2 regions of the Paeniglutamicibacter cryotolerans genome follow, and region 2 is predicted to be linked to the other one. Evidence: riboswitches for the same ligand, from Rfam matches in the RefSeq annotation. Region 2 holds a riboswitch; the other holds the start of a gene.

The links. Region 2 has a riboswitch for thiamine pyrophosphate ahead of thiM (hydroxyethylthiazole kinase). Riboswitches for the same ligand answer to the same signal wherever they lie in the genome.
Region 1: another riboswitch for thiamine pyrophosphate. It lies ahead of E9229_RS02380 (ECF transporter S component); the one in region 2 lies ahead of thiM (hydroxyethylthiazole kinase).

Annotation. Positions count from the first base shown of each region.
Region 1 covers NZ_JACHVS010000001.1:481,778-487,072, forward strand. The annotation lists gene E9229_RS02375 (ATP-binding cassette domain-containing protein) at 1-1,998, opposite strand, end outside; gene E9229_RS02380 (ECF transporter S component) at 2,008-2,634, opposite strand; TPP riboswitch at 2,686-2,807, opposite strand; gene E9229_RS02385 (DUF4235 domain-containing protein) at 2,878-3,135, shown strand; gene mnhG (monovalent cation/H(+) antiporter subunit G) at 3,189-3,575, opposite strand; gene E9229_RS02395 (monovalent cation/H+ antiporter complex subunit F) at 3,575-3,841, opposite strand; gene E9229_RS02400 (Na+/H+ antiporter subunit E) at 3,838-4,425, opposite strand; gene E9229_RS02405 (Na+/H+ antiporter subunit D) at 4,422-5,295, opposite strand, start outside.
Region 2 covers NZ_JACHVS010000001.1:1,184,415-1,189,709, forward strand. The annotation lists gene E9229_RS05650 (bifunctional hydroxymethylpyrimidine kinase/phosphomethylpyrimidine kinase) at 1-735, opposite strand, end outside; gene thiE (thiamine phosphate synthase) at 732-1,388, opposite strand; gene thiM (hydroxyethylthiazole kinase) at 1,385-2,203, opposite strand; TPP riboswitch at 2,195-2,293, opposite strand; gene E9229_RS05665 (aldehyde dehydrogenase family protein) at 2,435-3,862, shown strand; gene E9229_RS05670 (glycine betaine ABC transporter substrate-binding protein) at 3,958-4,872, opposite strand; gene E9229_RS05675 (ABC transporter permease) at 4,928-5,295, opposite strand, start outside.

The DNA of each region.
Region 1 (5,295 bases), 700 kb from region 2:
CTTCTGCGCCAAGGCATTGGCCAGGTCTGTGGGATCGGTACTCGAGAAAACCAAGACCGACGGGATCGCCACGGCAAAAGCCCGCAGTCCGGTTGCCACGCCAGCCGAAACCGAGCCCTCGGTGATGGTAAAAATCCCGAGGTTCAACAGCAGGGCACCGGAGTCGTTGCCCACCAGGGCAGTTCCCCAGGCCGCCAGCATTCCCGCCACCAAGAGCGGCCATGCCCTGAACATGAAACGCACTGGCGACAGTCCGCTCAATGGCAGCAGGAACAGGCTCGCCAGCACGACGACGGCCCCGGAGACCCAGTCCAGGCTGGCCACCAACGGAGCGGTGGCCAGGATAACCGCGGCTAGTTTGGCCAACGGGTTGGCCCTACCCAGGAAACTGCCACTGCTCGAGGCTTCTGGCTCCAGCAATCCGCCGGTTCCGGTAAGGTTCTTCGACGGCATCCCCTCGGAGAGTTCAAGGCGTTCGGCGCCCAGGGCAGCGGCAAAGTGCTCGTCATGCGTCACCGCCAGAACGGAACCGCCGGTATCAAGATGCTCGTTGAGCAATCCAGCGAGTTCGGCCCAGGTGTTTGCATCCTGCCCGAAGGTCGGTTCATCGAGGATCAGCACTGCCGGTCCGGCCGCCAATACAGTGGCCACCGAGAGCCGACGCTTTTCACCTCCGGAGAGCGTAAACGGATTGACCGCTGCCAAGTGTTCGAGCCGCAACCGTTCCAGCAGCGTCCCGACCCGCTCATGAATCTGCTCCTCGGTGAATAATGCAGACCGCCCATCGGGGGTACGGGCCATGCGCGGACCGAACGCGAGCTCTTCACGCACCGAGTTGGCGACGAATTGGTGTTCCGGTTCCTGGAAGACGGTACCGATGCGGCTCACCAGGTGGGAAGCCCGCCATGAGTATGGGCGGTGGCTCAATGATGAACCGGAACCGCGCAGAGAATCGAGGGCTGCTACGCTTCCCTCGCGCTCGGGCAGCAGACCGGCCAGTGTGAGGGCCAGCGTCGATTTGCCCGCACCATTGGGGCCGGTCACGCACAGCGCCTGCCCGCCCGAGAGTTGCAGGCCGATATCGCGTTGCAGGACCTGTCCCTTGGCCGTGCGCGCCACCGCCAGGTCTGTGGTTTCCAGCAGGGCGCGGGTCGAGGTGCCGGCCCGGATCCCCCGGGTTCGCGCCGTGGCCGGCATATGACCGGGAACCCAGATGCCGTCGGCAATCAGTTCCTCGCGCTGAGGTCCGGGGCCGAAGAGCTCGTCGGGGGTGCCGTCGATGGCGATGCCTCCCCCGGGCCGAAGCACGATAACCCGATCCATATGGGGAGCCCAGGCATCCAACCGATGTTCGACGATCAGCAGGGTTGCACCGCTTGCCGCGACCGCCGCGATGACTGCGTCGCGGACCTCCAATACGCCTTCGGGGTCCAGGTTGGCTGTCGGCTCATCCAAGAGCACCAGACCCGGTCCCATGGCCAGGATCCCGGCCAGTGCCAGCCGCTGCTTCTGCCCACCCGAGAGTGCGGCGGTGGGGTGGTCCAGCGACAACCGCAGGCCCACTGCCTCAAGGGCCGCTTTGACGCGAATCCTGATCTCGGCCGGATCAACCGCGAGGTTCTCCGCTCCGAAGGCCACATCGTCTCCGATGCGGGCCTGGATGACCTGGGTCTCCGGGTCTTGTTGCATCAGCCCGGCACGCCCGTGCACCATGTGGGCGGGAACCTCATCCAGCAGCAGCTCGCCGTGGGCTTCGGTCTCCTCGTCCGCGTGCAACACGCCGGCCAGCGCATGGAGCAGCGTGGATTTCCCGGCCCCGGAGGCTCCGGCCAGCAGTACCCGCTGACCGGGAGGGATGTCCAGGTCGAGCCCGGAAATCGCGGGCAGGTCACGGCCGGCATGCTTCCAACCCCAGCCGGCGGCACGTACGGCCACTCCCCTGGCCCGCACGGGACGCTGCCCGGCGGCAGTCGTCAGCAGCTCAGTGTCCTCGGACACGGAAACTCCCTACTTCCGCACGGTGCCCAGCACCGTTTCCTGTGCGGCCTTGCGGCTGGCCAAGGAAGACAGGGCCCCGGTACGGGCCAGTGCGCGCGTAGCCAGCCAAGACAGGAGCCCGCCGATGACCAGCCCGGAAAGGGTCATGGCCGCGACGTAGAACAGCTTCATGGACTGTGTGTATTCCGCGAACCAAGCAAAGATGAAGGCGTCGTTGATGCCTCCGAACAGGCCGGTGACGGCTCCGGCCAGCAGTGCCGTGGGGAGGCCCCAGGACTTGTACAGGAAGATCGCGAACACCAATTCAGCGCCCAGGCCCTGAATGAGTCCGGAGGCGAGAACCGTCCATCCATATTCGGAGCCCATGAACGAGGAGACCACGGCCGCCACCGTTTCACAGAACAGTGCCGCACCCGGCTTTCTGATGATCAGGGCACCGAGGACTGCAGGGAAAAGCCACATTCCGCCCAGCAGCGCCGAGGCGGGAGGGAAGGCCACGAAGAGGAAGTCCAACGAGTGGTGGACGGTGTTCCAGGCGAAGAAGACGACGCCCGAGGCGACAGCCAGGACGGCCGCAACAACGATGTCGACGACGCGCCAGGTACTGCGCGTCGGTGCGATTTGAAGACTGGTCATGATGGATCCTCCTTGGATTCAAGGAGGGGAGGGATGCACGCGCAAACGAGAATCCCTGAGATCTCGACTCCCTTCGCCGGTACTAACCGGAGCAGGTTCGAGGGTCTGCGGCTTGCCCGCACTCTCAGCGCCCTGCGTAACCATGGTTACGCCGCGCTCCCCTGTCGTGTGTGATTCAGTATCGCCAGTGTACCCCCACGCTATGCTGGAACCGTATTTGCTACAACGAGGGAAACAGGGAACATGCAAGCCATCATGAAGATCGCCGGACCACTGATTTCCATTGCGGCCGGATTCGTCGGCGGCAAGATCGTGGACAAGCTCTGGCTCGGGTTCACCGGCCAGGAACCGCCCAAGCACGGGAACAAGGAAGCGCTGGCCGAGGCATCGCTGCGTCAGGCGCTGAGCTTCGCCCTGCTTTCGGCCATCACAGCCGCTGTGATCCAGGTGCTCACAGATCGTGGAACGCAAAAGGCGCTCGCCCGCTTCGCCAAGGACTGATTGCCGGATTACGGCGATTCGGCCGCGGCACCCCGGGTGCTGCGGCCGTTTTGTCAGCAGACCGGGTCGTCCCCGCCCTGCCCCTCGGCCCGGGCCACCACCGCGTCGAGCTCATCGACCAGCAGGGTCTCCTTTTTCATGTGCTTGGTACGGTAGCCGGCCCGGCCGACCATATGCGCGGAGACGGGCGCCGTGAGCAGCTGCAGCAGCCAGGCCAGGATCAGCACCGGCACCACATTCCAGCTGCGCAACTCCAGCGCCAGCGCACTCAAAAGCAGGAACAGCCCGAACACCTGCGGCTTCGTTGCCGCGTGCATCCGGGACATGAGGTCCGGGAAGCGCATCATGCCGATGCCGGCTGCCAGTGACATCAGCGCGCCGACGATCATGAACACGGCGGCGACCGAGTCGATGATCGTATCCAAAAGCGTCGGCTCCATCAGGCGTTCCTCCGATCGGTGACGTAGCGCGCGACGGTGACCGAACCGATGAAGCCGATCATGCAGCACAACACGACGAAGATCAGGTTGTCCGTGTGTTTGTTCACCGCCATCTCGATGGTCAGCCCGGCGGCAATGATCACCAGCAGCACGTCGGTGGCCAGTACCCGTTCCAGGATCGATGGACCGCGGGCGATGCGCACGATGGCCAGCGCGGCGGCCGCGACCAGGATGCTTCCGGTAATCCACAGCACGATCGTCATCATGGGTTTTTCCCCTCCTCGGGCTTTGCCGTTTCGGCGTTCAGGGCGGCCAGCTCCGCCGGTGTGCCCATGACCCGGATCAGCCGGGCCTCGATGTCCAGAATCCCGGCGCGGGCCTTCTCGAGCTCCGCCGGTGTGTTGACGTTCAGGAAGTGCAGGTACAGCGTGGAACTGCGCCGATCGACCTCGACGACGAAGGACCCGGGTATCAGCGTGAGCACATGGCCCACCGCCGTGACCATCAGATCCTGCTCGGTGCGCAGCGGGACGGCCAAGATCGCCGAGCGCGTCTTTGGTCCGCGGAACACCGCCAGGAACAACACGCTGAAGCTCGCCGCCGCGACGTCGACGATGAAGCGCAGCAGGAACAGGAACGCCCGCCAGATGTTGAACCGTGGGCTGAGGATCACCGGCGGGAGCCGGAACAGGTTGACCAGGGCCCAGGAGATCAAGAACCCGAAGACCAGGTTGCCCGGGGCGAAGTCCTGCCACAGCGCACCCCAGAACAGCGTCATGCCGATCAACAGCGGCAGTTCGATGCGGAAGGGTGTGCGCCCGGGCTTCTTTCCGGTGTTTTCGGTGCTCATGGCTTCACTCCCTGCTCGCCCAGGACCGCTTCGATGTACGGCGTGCGCTCCAGCATCTGGTCCGCCGCCCGCTGGCTCAGGGCGAACAGCGGTCCGGCGAAGATCGTCAGGGCGATGCCGAGCAGGACCAGGCCCGAGGTCGCCGCAACCATGGTGCGCGGCAACAGCGCCGTATCACCGCGGTCCGAGTAGATCGATCCCGGTTCGTCGGCTACCACGTTGTAGGTGGTGATGCGCTCACCCTTGGCCGCACCGACCAGCAGCAGCGGATCGGGGTCCGTGGCGTCCTCTGCCTTGCGCCAGAACGCGCGGTTCCAGACCCTCGCGACGGCCAGCAGGGTCAGCAGGCTCGTAGCCACGGCGCCGCCCACCACGATCCAGGTCAACCAGGTGCCGTGCTCGATGCCGCCGGCGATCAGTCCCAGCTTGCCCAGGAAGCCGGAGAACGGCGGAATGCCGGCCAGGTTCATGGCGGGGATGAAGAAGAGCAGTGCGAGCACCGGGGAGAGCCGGGCCAGCGATCCCAGCCGTTCGACGTTCGAAGTCCCGGCGCGGCGTTCGATCAGTCCGGTGACCATGAACAGCGAGGTCTGCACGACGATGTGGTGAATCACGTAGTAGACGGCCGCAGCCAGGGCTAGCGCGTTCCCCACGGCCAGGCCGAAGATCATGTAACCGATGTGGCTGGTCAGCGTGAAGGAGAGCATGCGCTTGATGTCGATCTGGGCGAGCGCACCCAGGATGCCGACCAGCATGGTCAGCAGCGAGACCACCAGCAGCACCTCGCTGAGTTGGTTCCCGGGAAAGAGCAGCGTCTCGGTGCGCACTATCGCATACACGCCGACCTTGGTCAGCAGGCCGGCGAACACC
Region 2 (5,295 bases):
GGTCAGCCAGGCCTTCGCGGAGCGCAGAGCCTCCGCCCAGTCCCCGCTGCGGGCGTGGAGCGTGGCCAGGGCGGAGGACAGCGAACACCCCGTCCCGTGGGTATTGCCGGTGGCGATCCGTGATCCGGTCAGCTGGAGGAGCACGCCGTCTGCATCCACGAGCGCATCGGGGCAATCCCCGCCTTCGAGGTGTCCGCCCTTGGCCAGCACCAGCACCCCGTGGGCAGCTGCCACTGAACGGGCCTGGTCGATGGCCGTGGCCCAGTCCACCGCGGGGTGGGCATCACAGAGCACGGCGAGCTCGGGGATGTTCGGGGTGATCACGTCGGCCAGTGGCAGCAGCCGGCGCAGTGCCGCGTCGGCGTCGGCGGAAAGCAGCCGGTCCCCGCTGGTGGCTATCATGACCGGATCGAGCACTACGGCGGGCCGTGGGCCAGGACGTGGTTCGCGCAGGAACGCGGCCACAGCATCGATGTTCGGGGCGGAGCCGAGCATCCCGATCTTGATCGCGTCGATGCGCACGTCAGCGGCGACGGCCGCCAACTGCTCAACCAGGAAGGCGGCGGGCGGCACGTGCACAGCGCGCACGCCGTGGGTGTTCTGGGCCGTCAGGGCGGTGATCACACTCATCCCGTAGCCGCCGCACGCGGCAATGGATTTCAGGTCGGCCTGGATGCCGGCACCGCCGGAGGGGTCGGAGCCGGCAATGGACAGGATGTTGGGGATGGAATTCATGCCCGGATCCCCGCTTCCCATTCGGCTATCAGCTCAGCAATGGCGCCCCGCGGGTCATCGGCGGCGCAGATGGCCCGGACCACCGCCATGCCGTTGGTCCCCGCGGCAATGAGCTGTGTGGCGTCCCCCGTGCCGATGCCGCCGATCGCCACTGTGGGCAGCGTGCACCGGGCGGTCGCCGCTGCCAGTCCGTCGAACCCGAGCGGTTGCGGGTGGTCCGGTTTGGTCGGTGTGGCGCGCACGGCGCCGATGCCCAGGTAGTCGATGGTCCCGGCGGGAAGCGCATGCGCTGCGTCGAGTTCCTCCGGTGTGGAGGCGCTGAGTCCCAGCACGGAGTCGGGGCCGATCATGGCCCGCACCAGCGCAGGCGGCAGGTCCGATTGGCCGATGTGCACGCCGTGGACCTGTGCCCCGGCGGCGCGCGCGGCGAGGAACACGTCCACGCGGTCGTTGACCAGGATGCGGGCTCGGCCGGACGCGGCCCGTGCCGCGGTCAGCACTTCGTCGAGGAACGACCCCGCTGCCATGTCCTTGCAGCGCAACTGGATGGTTTGGGCCCCGCCGGCCACCGCTGCGGCGACGATCTCAGTCAATGGACGGCCCGCCGTGCTGGCGGAGTCGGCTACCAGGTAGATGCCGATGTCCCGGTTCATGCGATGACCGCCTTTTCCGCCAGCTCCGCCGGGGTAATGGCCGCCAGTTCGTCGATGAAATGCATGGCGAACGAGCCGGGTCCGGCACCGAGGGCGGCCGCGCGTTCGGAGGCCAGTGAGTAGTAGGCGTGGGCTGCCACGGTTGCCGCGAGCAGGTCGGGGGACTCAGCGGCGAAAGCGGCGCACACTGCGCCGAGCGAACAGCCGCCGCCGGTGACCCGGGTGAGCAGTTCGTTTCCGCCGTGCACCAGCACGGACCGCGTTCCGTCGGTGATGAGGTCTATCGGTCCTGAAACGGCGACGACGGCCCCGGTGCGCCGGGCCAGCTCCAGCGCGGCGTCGCGGGCCGATTCAACACCGTGGGTGGCATCCACGCCGCGGCCTCCGCCGCCATTGCCGGAGAGCGCGATGATTTCCGAGGCGTTGCCGCGGATCACCGCGGGGCAGAGGTCAAGCAAACGGCGGGCCAGTTCGGTGCGGACCGGAAGCGCACCGACGGCCACCGGATCCAGGACCCAGGGCGTTGCGTGGACGCCGGCCGCCGTAGCGGCCAACACCATGCCCTCGCGCTGTTCGGCATAGGGGGTGCCCAGATTGACCAGTACCCCCGAGGCGATGGCGGCGAATTCGGTTGCCTCGCCGGGCAGGTCGACCATGGCCGGGGCCGCCCCGATGGACAGCAGGATATTGGCGGTGAAGTTGGCGACGACGGTATTGGTCAGGCATTGGATCAAGGGGGTCTTGGAACGCACCGATTCGAGGGCGTTCGCCAGGTGGACAGGGTGGACATGTGGTGAAGGCGCAATGGAAACCATGGGCGACATCCCTCCGCTAGTGCTAACTAGATCAGGTGCGACGGGTCTTATCTCAGTCCGGCCGCTGGCCGGACACCCCGTGTCACTGCCTGTGAGCTTACTCCGATTCGGAAGGGCCGGGGCAACTCCGGCGCGGATATTGCGTGCCCACGGCCCGTGCCGGCGCGCGCGGGGGACTACGCTCGGAACATGGGCATTTTTTCTTCGCGTGGCATTGCGCCCCAGACCGCTATGGCAACGGGATCCGACGACTTCGATGACGTCCCGGAAAGCCTGGACCGGGTCGAATCGGCCGGAATTGCGGCAGTGGTGGAGTCCCTGCGCGATGCGGTGGATACCCGGTTGGCCTATCCACGCCGCTTCCGGGCCACCCAGCTCAAGGCGTTGGAGCGGATGCTGGATGCCCACGAGGCGGAATTTGTCGCTGCGCTCTACACCGATTTGGGCAAGTCCCCGGTTGAAGCCAAGCTCACCGAACTGGACCTGGTGCGGGCCGAGATCGACCACGCCCAGCTGTACCTGAGCGAATGGATGGAAGCGAAGTCGGTCAAGGTGCCGCTGGCGCTGCAGCCGGCAGCGGCGAAGGTCCAGGCCCAGCCGCTGGGCCTGGTGCTGATCATCGGCCCCTGGAACTACCCGCTGCAGCTGATCCTCGCTCCGCTGGTGGCCGCTCTTGCCGCGGGCAACGCGGTGGTGCTCAAACCCTCCGAGCTGGCCCCGGCCACCTCGGCGCTGCTGGCGAAGCTCGTGCCGCAATTCCTGGACCGTCGTGCCGTGGCGGTCATCGAGGGCGGGGCCAGCGCATCGAGCGTGCTGCTGGAGCAGAAGTTCGACCACATCTTCTACACCGGTGGCGAGCGTGTGGGACGGATCGTTGCCCTGGCCGCCGCCGCCCAGCTGACACCGGTCACGCTGGAACTGGGCGGCAAGTCCCCGGCCGTGGTGATGGATGGCAGCCACGTGGCAGTCGCCCGTCGCCTAGCCTATGGAAAGTTCATGAATGCCGGACAGACCTGCGTCGCCCCGGATTACGTGCTGGCCGTCGGCAAGGCCGCCGAACTACTCGAGGTCCAGCTGGCCAAGGCCATCGGCGGGTTCTATGGGAAGAATCCGCTGCGCAGTAAGGACTATGGCCGAATCGTGAATCTCGACCACTTCCAGAGGCTGCGCTCCTACCTGGACCAGGGTACCGTCGTGATCGGCGGCGGTTTCGACGAGGACGAGCTGAAGATCGAACCCACCGTCATGATCGATGTGGACCCGGATTCACCACTGATGCGCGAGGAAATCTTCGGCCCGATCCTACCCATCGTGAAGGTGGAGAGCTTCGACGCGGCAGTACGCTTCATCAATTCCCGCCCGCACCCGTTGGCGGCCTACCTGTTCAGTGAGAACCCGCGCCTGCAATCGGCCTTCGAGGACCAGGTCCGCGCCGGGGCGATAGTGCACAACGCACCGAACATGCACTTGGCGGTGCCCGGGCTGCCGTTCGGCGGGGTCGGGGCATCGGGCATGGGCGCGTACCATGGGCGCCACGGCTTCGAGCGTTTTTCGCAGCTGCGTCCGGTGTTCTCCAAGACGGCCGTGATCGACACGCTCAGGGCCGTGTATCCGCCCTACACCTGGGCCAAGAACAAGATCATCGGCAAGCTGCTTTAGGCGCGAACGCCCTGGACAGGGCGGGGGACCGGTTCCACCGCATCGTTGCGGTGGAACCGGTCCCCGGTTAATCCCGGCCCTCGGGGGCGCTGTCGCTACTTCTTTGCTGTCAACGCATCGACGAAGGCCTGGTTTTCGGTGATCCATTTGTCGACGATTGGTGCGTAGTTCTTGGTTTCACCGCTGTTGAACATGGCATTTTCAAGTGAGAACAAGTGTTCGTCGTCCATCTTGAAGGAGGCCATCCATTCGGTCAGCATCGGGAAATCCGTCTTGAAGTCCTTCTTGCCGTAGGTGTGGATCTTCTCGGCGGTGCCAAGCGTTCCCTTGGGGTCCTCGAGGTCGACGATCGGGAATGCGGCATAGGCCCAGTGCGGGCGCCACAGCGTGACCGCGATGTTGTCCCCGGAATCGGTGGCCTTCTTGAGTTCCGTCAGCATGGCGGCGGTCGAGGATGTCACGAAGTCCATCTTTTGCAAGCCGTACTGGGGGATTACCCGGTCGGTCACCGCCTTGGTCAGGCCGGCACCGGGCTCGATGCCCACGATCCGGTTGTCGAACTCCCCGGCCTTGGCCGCCAGCTCATCGAGCGAGGTCACGCCTGAGGATTCGTTCACGGCGACGGTCAGTTTCGCGTCGTCGTACCAGGTGCCGAGTTCGGTGATCTTGTCGCCGAACGTCTCCATGTAGCTGGCGTGGGTTTCCGGTAACCACACGTCCATGGCCATGTCCAAGTCGCCGGAGGCCATGCCGGAGAAGACCGGGGCGACATCAGCGGTGGTTAACGTCACATCGTAGCCCTTGGAGTCCAAGATGCGTTCCCACAGGTGCGAGGCGGCAAGCCCCTCGTCCCAGCCCGCGAAGACGCCGATAGTGACTTTTTCCTTGTCGCCGTTGCCCGGGCCCGAGGATGCGGCCATGTCGTTATTGGTGGCTCCGCCACCACAGGCGGTCAGTGCCAAGGCCGATGCGGCGGCCAGGGCGATCAAGGAGGTGAATCTCTTCATCATGGTGGTTCCTTTCTTGGCATCCGGGGGTGTTGCCGGATGCCCGTGCGGGATGGGGTTAGACGTGTACTGCCTTCTTGGCACCGCCCAGCGAGGCTGTGATGCGGTCAAGGAAGATGGCTAGGATGACCACCGATAGTCCGGACTCGACACCGAGGGGAGTATTGAGACCGGTCAGCGCCTGGTAGACGGCCCCGCCCAGGCCGCCGGCGCCGACCATTCCGGCGATGACGACCATGGATAGGGAGAGCATGATGATCTGATTGATGCCGGCCATGATGGTCGGCAACGCCAGCGGGAACTGGATCTGGCGCAGGATCCGCATCGGTGAGGCACCGAAGGCCTGACCGGCCTCCACCACCTCGGCCTCGACGCTGCGGATGCCCAGCTCGGTGAACCGCGCACCGGGAGCCAGCGCGAAGACCA